3 regions of the Conexibacter sp. W3-3-2 genome follow, and region 1 is predicted to be linked to each of the others. Evidence: riboswitches for the same ligand, from Rfam matches in the RefSeq annotation. Region 1 holds a riboswitch; each other region holds the start of a gene.

Region 1 (3,198 bases):
GCCCGCCCACCAGCCCGCCTGACGCTCGAGGGGTTGCAGCAGCCGCGTCACCGGACGCAGCAGCACCTTGGTCAACCCGAGGGTCAGCAGGATCGGGACGATGTCGAGCAGCAGCACGTGCTGCACCATGTGCATGGCGAAAAGCTGCTCGCCCAGCGGATCCAGCGGGGAGAAGAGCGCGGCGCTGAGCGCGGCAATCCCGGTCAGGAAGACGAGCAGCCGCCAGGTGGGCGCGTCGCGTGGCCCGGACGGTGTGCGACGGACCGCGCGCCAGCGCCACAGGTAGCCGCCGAGCAGCAGGAGGACCAGCAGCAGCGGGCCGGGCGTCGCCGACCACGAGGCGTCCGGTGCGGTCAGCTGAAGCTGTCCCAGCGGCGCAGCTCCGGCAGCGGGTCGATGCCCTCGCCGCCCTCGTACCACCCTGGGGCGGTCCACAGCTCGAAGTGCAGGTGGCAGCCGGAGGCACGGCCCGAGTCTCCGACGTAGCCGATGCGCTGGCCGGCGCGGACCCGGTCGCCCTTCTTCACGAGCGCGCGATCGCGCATGTGCATGTAGGTGTACGAGGCGCCGGTCTTATCCTGTAGCACGACGTAGTTCCCGGCACGGGACTGGACGGCCTCGAACTGCACGGTCCCGGGACGTGCGGCCACGAGCGGCACGCCGCAACGGGCGAACATGTCCTGCCCGCCGTGGCCGCGGCCCCCGCCGAAGTCGTTGGTGGCCGACTGCCCGAGGTCGTGCTTGCCGCGGATCGGGAAGATCGCGTCAAGGACCTGGACGGCCCCGGAACTGGCCTGCGACGCCGTCGGCTGCCCGGCCAGGCGCAGCACGTAGCGGCCCGCCGTCACCACCGACCCACCGACCGTCCCGTCCCAGCGAACCTCACCCTGGCCAGCGTCCACCGGCCAGGACCGGACGACCTGGCCGGAGTCCACCCGGACGGCCTCGACGGTTCCCGCAACGGTCGCCGTGTACTGCAGCAGCATGCGCTTGCGCGACCCGGCGATGAGCGCCTGGCCGGGCGCGAGGTCGGTCGTGGCGCCGGTGACGTCCGCCTGGGGGACCGGCGAGGTGAGGATGCGCAGCCGCTGCGTACGGCTCGAGCCGCCGGCCGGGCTGACCAGTCGCAGCGCGCCGCTGCGGGCGTCGCGTGGAACGGTCACCTTCAGCGACGTCGCCTCGGCGGATGACGGTGCGGTGGCACGGTCGTCCTTGGTGCCCTTGCCGCCCTGGAAGATGACGCGGGTCACGCCGTCCATGCCGGTACCGGCGATCGTGAGCGTCTGGCCGCGCCGGCAGGCCCAGCTCTCGCCCGACGCGCAGGACGCCGCGCTCGCGGCGGCCGGGTCCGGGATCGACGCACCTCCGGTGCTCGAGGCGCCGAGCGCGCCCGAAGGCACGAGGAGCAACACGGTGGGGGCCAGGACGGCGAGGGACAACCGGCGGTAGGTCAACGCGAATCTCTTTTCGTCTGCCTACGGGGTTAGCTGACGGACTCGCGCGGAAAAGTCGCGCTACGACACTGGGTCGATTCGCCCCCGGAGTGGGTCCCCCGCTCGCCTCGACCCCGGGGTCTCGACGATTCGGCGCTGCTATGACGGCGCGCATCATACTACGATGCGTCGTAGACAATGCGCCGACACCTCCTCATCCTCGGACTCAGTGCCGCGACCCTCGCCGGCTGCGGCGGAGATTCGTCCTCCGACGGCGCGTCCGTCGAGCCCCGCGGACCGTCGTCCGCGGCCCTGCGTGCGAAGCTGGCCGAGGCGACGTCGGTCGATCTCGCCCGCTTCCCCAAGCCGGCCGGAAAGACGCTCAACGAGTTGAGCCAGTCCCTCGACGGGACCGGGCCGCAGGTCGCGCTCGGGACGAGCGTCTTCCCCGACGCCCGGACGCGACTGGCGTTCGGGCTCATCGACGAGCAGACCGGGTTCGTCTACGCCCCGTCGGTCGTCTACCTCGCCAAGGGCGAGAGCGCCCGGGTGCTCGGACCATTCCCGGCGCCGGCAGACCTGCTGGTGACGGACCCACCGTTCCGCTCACGGCAAACGGCCAGCGAGAAGGACCCGTTCTCCGCGATCTACGACTCGCGGGTCACGGTCGACGGACCGGGGACCTACAACGTCCTCGTGGCGAGCGACATCAACGGGAAGCTCATCGGCTCCGGCACCCAGATCAAGGTCGTCGACGCGAAGGCCGATGCCGTGCCCGACGTCGGGGAGCGCGCGCCGAGCGTGAAGACCGACACCGTCGCTTCCGCCGGGGGCGACCTTGCGGCGATCGACACGCGGCTCCCGCCGGACGACCAGCACGAGGAGAGCCTCGACGACGTGCTCGGCAAGAAGCCAGTGGCACTCGTCTTCTCGACCCCGCAGCTGTGCGAGTCACGCGTCTGCGGCCCGGTCGTCGACATCGCCGCGCAGCTCAAGTCCACCTATGGCGATCGCATGACGTTCATCCACCAGGAGGTCTACGTGGAGAACTCGTTCGACAAGGGGCTGCGCGAGCCGCTCAAGGCCTTCAACCTGCCGTCGGAGCCGTGGCTCTTCACGATCGACGCACGTGGACGCGTCGCCGAGCGGCTCGAGGGGTCGTTCGGCTTTCGGGGCTTCGAAACCGCGATCAAGAAGGCGCTGGAGGCCTGAGCCGGCTGCGCCGTCAGGCGCTGGGCTTCTTGCCTGCGAGCCGGCGCAGCTCCTTGCGCCGCTCGGGGTCCAGCTGCTGGATCGAGCGCGCGAAATGCACCAGGACCGTGTCGCCGTAGGCGTCCACGAGATCGGCGACCTCGCCCGCGGCGCGGCGCTCCTCGTAGTCGTCCTGCGACATGGCGGCCGAGTAGTGGTCGGTCTTGCCCGAACGACGACGGACGAGCAGTTCCTTCTCCGCGAGTCGGCTCATGACGGTCATCACGGTCGTGTAGGCGCGGGTCTTCTCCGCGCGGGCGTTCAGCCCGTCGAGGACGTCGCGCACGGTGGACTCCCCGCGGGACCAGATCTCGGCCATGACCTCGCGCTCGAGCTCGTGCAGTTCGGGGAGTCGCTCCTGGGACACGCGCGGAGTCTACCGCGCCGCCAGGAAACACTACGCTGCGTAGTATTGACGGGTGCTCGTCCGCTCTCGTCTGCGCGTCCCCGCCTTGCTCGCGGTCGTGCTGCTCCTCCTGCTGCCCGCCTCGTCGGCGGCCCACGGTCTCGTGAT
Region 2 (3,198 bases), on a different contig from region 1:
GATGGCTCCGGCCAGGGCCTGGTCGTCCAGGGCACTCAACCCCCAGTAGCGGGGCCCGTTCGCGTAGACGTCGTACAGGGGGCGAGGGGCGAACGTCAGGAAGATCCCGAGGATTCCGACGAGCACCTTCGTGACGACCATGCAGACGACCGGTCCGAGGCCGGCGAGTCCGTGGCGGGCTCGGATCGGGGAGAGCAGATGCCACCAGTAGAGCGCGCCTCCGAAGGTGAACGAGACGTGTTCCAGGATGTGGATCGCTGACGATTCGACCGCCGAGTCGTAGAGCGCCGGGATGTGCCACACCCACATGACGCCGACGTAGAGCAGGATCGCGAAGACCGGACCGGCCCACCAGCCCGCCTGCCGTTCCAGCGGCTGGAGCAGGCGCGTGACGGGGCGCAGGAGGACCTTGGTCAACCCGAGGATCAGCAGGATCGGGACGACGTCGAGCAGCAGCACGTGCTGCACCATGTGCATCGCGAAGAGCTGCTCGCCCAGCGCGTCGAGCGGGGAGAACAGGGCAGTGCTGAGGCTGACGATGCCGCCGAGGAACACGAGCAGCCGCCAGATCGGCGCGTCGCGTGCACCCGACGGCGTCCGTCTGACCGCTCGCCAGCGCCACACGTAGCCCCCAAGCAGCAGTGCGACGAGCAGCGCCGGGCCGGGAGCGAACGTCCACGAGGTGTCCGGTGTCATCGCTGCCGGGCCGAGGTGTCCTCGTCGGCGCTCAGCTGAAGCTGTCCCACCGGCGCAGCTCCGGCAGCGGATCGATGCCCTCGCCGCCGGTGTACCAGCCCGGGGCGGTCCACAGCTCGAAGTGCAGGTGGCACCCGGAGGCGCGTCCGGTCTGGCCCACGTACCCGATCCGCTGGCCGGCCCGGACGCGTGCGCCCTTCTTCACGAGCGCGCGGTCGCGCATGTGCATATAGGTGTAGGAGCGGCCGGTCTTGTCCTGCAGGACGACGTAGTTGCCGGCCCGGGACTGCACGGCCTCGAACTGCACGGTACCCGGGCGGGCCGCCACCAGTGGGGTGCCGCAGCGCGCGAACATGTCCTGCCCGCCATGGCCCCGTCCACCGCCGAAGTCGTTGGTCGCCGACTGGCCGAGGTCGTGCTTGCCGCGGATCGGGAAGATCGCGTCGTGGACCTGCACGGCGGCGGAGCTCGCCTGGGACGCCGTCGGCTGTCCGGCGAGGCGCAGGACGTATCGCCCTTCGGGGACAACGGCGCCGTCGACCGTGCCGTCCCACCGCTGCTCGCCGGGGCCCGCGGCTACGGGCCAGGACCGCATGACGGCACCGTTGTCGACGCGGGCCGCCTCGACGGTGCCCGCGACGGAAGCGGTGTACTGCAGCAGCATCCGCTTGCGCGAGCCGGCGATCAGGGCCTCACCAGGTGCGAGATCGGTCGTGCCGCCGGTGACGTCGGCCTGGGGGACGGGCGTGGTGAGGATGCGCAGGCGCGCGGTCCGGCCGGACCCGCCGGCTGGGCTCACGAGGCGCAGCGGACCGCTGCGCGCGCCGCGCGGCACGGTCAAGGCCAGGGCGGTCGGCGATGCGGACGTCGGCGTGGCGGTCCGGTCGTCTTTTGAGTTCTTGCCGCCGAGGAACACCACGCGGGTCACTCCGTCCAGGCCGGTGCCGGCCACGGTGAGCGACTGGCCGTGCCGACAGGCCCAGCTCTCGCCCGACGCGCATGTCGCTGCGGTTGCGCGGGCCGGGTCGGGGATCGTCGCGCCGCCCGCGTTGGGAGCGCCGGTGGCGCCGGCGGGCGCCAGGAGCGCCACGGTGGGCGCGAGTACGACGAGGAACAGCCTGGTGTAGGTCAACGCGAATCTCTTTTCGTCTGCCTACGGGGTTAGCTGACGGACTCGCGCGGAAAAGTCGCGCTACGACACGAGGTCGATTCGCCCCAGGAGTGGGTCCCCCGCTCGCCGTGACCGGTGCCACGACGACTCGGCGCTGCTATGACGCCACAAGCGTACTACGATCCGTCGTAGACGATGACTCGATACCTCGCGATTCTCGGCGTCTGCGCCGCACTCCTCGTCGGCTGTGGAGGTGATTCGGCGTCGGACGGCAGCTCAGCGGAACCCCGTGGGCCGTCGTCCTCGGCGCTGCGCACAAAGCTCACCGAGGCGACGGCGGTCGACCTCGCCCGGTTCCCGAAGCCGGGGCAGAAGACGCTCGACGAGCTCAGCCGGTCGCTCGACGGAGCCGGCCCTCAAGTCGCACTGGGAACCAGCATCCACCCGTCGACTCGCACCCGTCTGGCGTTCGGCCTGATCGACGAGAAGACCGGATTCGTCTACGCGCCGTCCGTGGTCTACCTGGCGAAGGGCAGGAAGGCACGCGTCCTCGGGCCGTTCGCCGCGCCGGCGGACCTCCTGGTCACCGATCCGCCGTTCCGCTCCCGGCAGGCGGCCAGCGAGAAGGACCCGTTCGCGGCGATCTACGATGCGCGCGTGACGGTCGACGGCCCAGGCACCTACAACGTGCTGGTCGCCAGCGACATCAACGGCAAGCTCATCGGGTCCGGCACACAGATCAAGGTGGTCGACGGCAAGGCCGACGCGGTGCCCGACGTCGGCGAGCCGGCACCGCGGACGCCCACCGACACCGTCGAATCCGCCGGCGGCGACCTCGAGTCCATCGACACGCGACTGCCGCCCGACGACCTCCACGAGGACAGCCTTGCGGACGTCCTGGGCAAGAAGCCGGTCGCACTGGTCTTCGCGACACCGCAGCTCTGCGAGTCACGGGTGTGCGGACCCGTCGTCGACATCGCAGCTCAGCTCGAGTCCGAGTACGGGGACCGCGTCAGCTTCATCCACCAGGAGGTCTACGTGGAGAACTCGTTCGACAAGGGCCTGCGCGCGCCGCTGAAGGCCTTCAACCTGCCGTCGGAGCCGTGGCTGTTCACCATCGACGCCCAGGGGCGCGTCGCCGAACGACTCGAGGGCTCCTTCGGGTTCCGCTCCTTCGAGGGCGCGATCCGCAAGGCCCTCGACCAGTAGCGGACCTACGCGCCGCCGGCCGGCTTCTTGCCCGCGAGCCGCCGCAGCTCCTTGCGACGCTCGGGGTCGAGCTGCTGGATCGAGCGGGCGAAGTGGACCAGGACGGTGTCGCCGTACTCGTCCACGAGGTTGGCCACCTCACCGGCGGCGCGGCGCTCCTCGTAGTCCGCCCGTGTCATCGC
Region 3 (3,198 bases), on a different contig from region 1:
CTGCAGTCCAGCGACTGGGCCTTCATGGTGACCCGCGAGCTCGCCGGGACCTACCCGCTGGAGCGTGCCGCGGGCCATCGCGAGGCGCTCGACACCGCGCTCGGGTCGGTAGGCTCGTCCGAGCCGACCGTGCGGCACCTGGCGCCGCACGCCACCGCAGCACCCCTGCTCGAGCCCTGATGTCCGCGCTGCGCACCCTCATCCTGTCCTGGGAGTTCCCGCCGGTCGTCGAGGGCGGCCTCGCCCGCCACGTGCGCAAGCTGACCGAGCAGCTCGTGCCCGCCGACGTCGAGGTGCACGTGCTCACGCGCGGGGACGAGACGATGCCGGCCGAGGAGCTCGTCGCGGGCGTGCACGTGCACCGCGTGCGCGAGCCGATTCGCCCGCGCGACCTCGGCGAGTTCGTCACGTGGATCGAGCACATGAACGCGGACATGCTCGCCGCGGGCGTCGAGCTCGGCGACCGCTACACGTTCGACGTCGTCCACGGCCACGACTGGCTCGTCGCGAACGCGTGCGACCACCTCGCCAAGCGGTTCGGCTGCCCGATGGTCATGACCGTCCACGCGACGGAGCACGGCCGCCACCAGGGCTGGGTCGACCAGCACCCCCAGAGCTACATCCACGGCGTCGAGCAGTGGATGACGCACCGCGCGCAGCACGTGATCACCTGCTCCCACTACATGCGCGAGCACGTCCTGGACGTCTACGGGCTCGACGAGGGCCACGTCAGCGTCATCGCCAACGGGATCGACCCCCACGACCTGCAGCCGATCGAGGACCTCGACACGCTGCGTGCCCGTTTCGCCGCGCCGGACGAGAAGCTCGTCCTGCTCGTCGGCCGCCTCGACTACTACAAGGGCTTCCAGCTGGCGCTCGAGGCGATCGCGGGGGTCATCGAGCGGCTCGGGGACGGCGTGCGCACGCGCTACCTCGTCGCGGGCTCCGGGCCGCACGAGGCGGAGCTGAAGGCGCAGGCGGCCGCGCTGGGGATCGACGGGGCCGGCACGTTCCTGGGCTGGATCGGGGACGACGTGCTGCACTCGCTCTACCGCATCGCCGACCTCTGCGTGGTGCCGTCGCTGTACGAGCCGTTCGGGCTCGTGGCGCTGGAGGCGATGGCCTCGGGCTGCGCCTGCATCGTGGCCGACACCGGCGGGCTGCGCGAGGTCGTCCCGGCCGACGAGCGCGTGGGCCTGCGGTTCAACGGCGGCGACGCCGAGCACCTCGGCGTGATGGTCGAGCGGCTGCTCACCGACGAGCCGCTGCGCGAGCGTCTCGTGGGGGAGGCGATGGAGCACGTCCGTCGCTTCGACTGGGCGGACATCGCCCGGCAGACCGCCGCGGTGTACCGCGCCGCGGTCGACGCCCACGCCCGCGCCTAGGCGCTCGCGACCCGCCGAGGACCCGTCCGCGCAGCCCGCGGCGGTAAGCGTCCACGCGCCATGGTCGCGGGTGGTTATGTCGCCGTCGACCGCGAACGCCGAAACCCTCCAGCAATGGTCGAGAGTTGACCGAACTCCCGTGATGATCACGGAATTTCCGACCCTCACGGGGTCGGACATCGTGTCCGTAACCCTCAAGCTCGACATGAGGTCGAGCTATCTGGATGTGGATCCGTAACGCGACGGGGTCGCGAACCCGCGTTCGGTTGCTACTGTTCTCGGCGGCCGTCAGAGGCGGCCGAACCAGACGCCGAGTCCCCGCCGCCCTGTGCCGCGGGGAACGGGGGACCCAGTGGACCACGGTCCTGGGGCGAATCGCCGCACGATGCGGCGTAGCGCAGTCTCACGCGCGAGCCCGACAGCTAACCCCGTAGGCGACGAGACAACCCAAGGGGTGCTGGACGTCGTGACAACGCTGCTCAACCGCCGGACCGCCGGACCGCTGCTCGCCCTCGCGTGCGCCTTCGCCGTCCCGGGCGCCGCCCAGGCGCAGACCGAGGCCCCGGCCAACACCGGGGGTGCGACGCCGCAGGCCGCGCCGGCGCCCGCCACCACGCAGGCCGCGACGCCTGCGACCACGACGCCGGCCGCCGGCCCGTCGGCGGTGCGCACGCTCAAGCCCGGCTCGCGCGGCCGCCGCGTGCGCTCGCTGCAGCGCCGCCTGAAGATCCGCGTCGACGGCGTCTACGGGCGCACGACGAAGATCGCCGTCATGCGGTTCCAGCGCCGCAAGAAGCTCACGGTCGACGGCATCGCCGGCCCCGCGACGCTGCGCGCGCTCGGGCTCGTCCCGACGTCCGCCTCCGCCGGCCCGGTGGGCTCGAAGAACCCGCCGGCGAAGGTCACGCTCCCCGACACCATCCCCGCCAAGGCGATGCGCGTCCTCGAGCAGATCGCCGAGTGCGAGTCCGGGGGCGATCCGACGATCGTCTCGCCCGACGGCACCTACCGCGGCAAGTACCAGTTCCACGTCGACACGTGGGCCGCGATGGGCGGCTCCGGTGATCCCGCCGCCGCGCCCGAGGACGAGCAGGACAAGCGCGCCTACGTGCTCTACGACCGCCAGGGCGTCGACCCCTGGCCGGTCTGCGGCCCGAAGGCCGCCGCCGCGGCCCGCCGCGGCTGACCGACCGCAGCACCCCGCGCCGTCCTCAGGCCTCCGGGGGCCGGCGCAGCCGGATCGGTCCGCGCGCCGCGCGACCGTCCACCACCCGACCGCGCTGCGTGACCTGCACGACGCCCCGGTCGGCCAGGGCGAACGCCACCGCGCGCACCGGCTCCATGAGCGGGCGGAAGCCGTCGTCGCCCGCGAGCGCCCGCGCGGCCTCCGACGGGCAGATCGTCCTGCCGCTCGTCGCGCTCCCGCGCGCGTCGAGCAGCGCGAGGATCGTCTCCTCGATCGCCCGGTCCGACGGGCCGCTCACGACCAGCGCAGCCGCGTCGGTGCGTCCCGCATGCGCAGCACGCGGGCGGGGACCCCGCCCGAGACCGCGTTGGCGGGCACGTCGCGGGTGACGACGCTGTTGGTGCCGACGACCGCGTTGTCGCCGACCGTCACGCCGCGCAGGAAGCAGGCCCCGTAGCCGACCCAGACGTTGTGCCCGACGCGCACGTCGCGCATGTAGATGCCCTGGGCGCGGATCGGACGCTCCACGTCGACGACGCCGTGGTCGAAGTCGATGAACATCGCCCGGTCGGCGACGATGCACTCCCGGCCGATCGACACGTGCTGGTAGCAGCTGACCGTGCACTC

The links. Region 1 has a riboswitch for cyclic di-AMP ahead of GKE82_RS25170 (M23 family metallopeptidase). Riboswitches for the same ligand answer to the same signal wherever they lie in the genome.
Region 2: linked by a shared signal. The riboswitch ahead of GKE82_RS19000 (M23 family metallopeptidase) and the one ahead of GKE82_RS25170 (M23 family metallopeptidase) in region 1 are both predicted to bind cyclic di-AMP.
Region 3: linked by a shared signal. The riboswitch ahead of GKE82_RS29190 (transglycosylase family protein) and the one ahead of GKE82_RS25170 (M23 family metallopeptidase) in region 1 are both predicted to bind cyclic di-AMP.

Annotation. Positions count from the first base shown of each region.
Region 1 covers NZ_WLYW01000003.1:76,438-79,635, reverse strand. The annotation lists gene GKE82_RS25175 (cytochrome c oxidase assembly protein) at 1-420, opposite strand, end outside; gene GKE82_RS25170 (M23 family metallopeptidase) at 354-1,439, opposite strand; cyclic di-AMP (ydaO/yuaA leader) riboswitch at 1,457-1,599, opposite strand; gene GKE82_RS25165 (hypothetical protein) at 1,632-2,645, shown strand; gene GKE82_RS25160 (BlaI/MecI/CopY family transcriptional regulator) at 2,659-3,051, opposite strand; gene GKE82_RS25155 (fenitrothion hydrolase) at 3,104-3,198, shown strand, end outside.
Region 2 covers NZ_WLYW01000001.1:3,966,050-3,969,247, forward strand. The annotation lists gene GKE82_RS18995 (cytochrome c oxidase assembly protein) at 1-696, opposite strand, end outside; gene GKE82_RS19000 (M23 family metallopeptidase) at 728-1,828, opposite strand; cyclic di-AMP (ydaO/yuaA leader) riboswitch at 1,831-1,971, opposite strand; gene GKE82_RS19005 (hypothetical protein) at 2,003-3,016, shown strand; gene GKE82_RS19010 (BlaI/MecI/CopY family transcriptional regulator) at 3,022-3,198, opposite strand, start outside.
Region 3 covers NZ_WLYW01000001.1:4,514,250-4,517,447, forward strand. The annotation lists gene GKE82_RS21615 (1,4-alpha-glucan branching protein domain-containing protein) at 1-180, shown strand, start outside; gene GKE82_RS21620 (glycosyltransferase family 4 protein) at 180-1,385, shown strand; cyclic di-AMP (ydaO/yuaA leader) riboswitch at 1,684-1,836, shown strand; gene GKE82_RS29190 (transglycosylase family protein) at 1,840-2,571, shown strand; gene GKE82_RS21630 (DUF3253 domain-containing protein) at 2,597-2,869, opposite strand; gene GKE82_RS30435 (acyltransferase) at 2,866-3,198, opposite strand, start outside.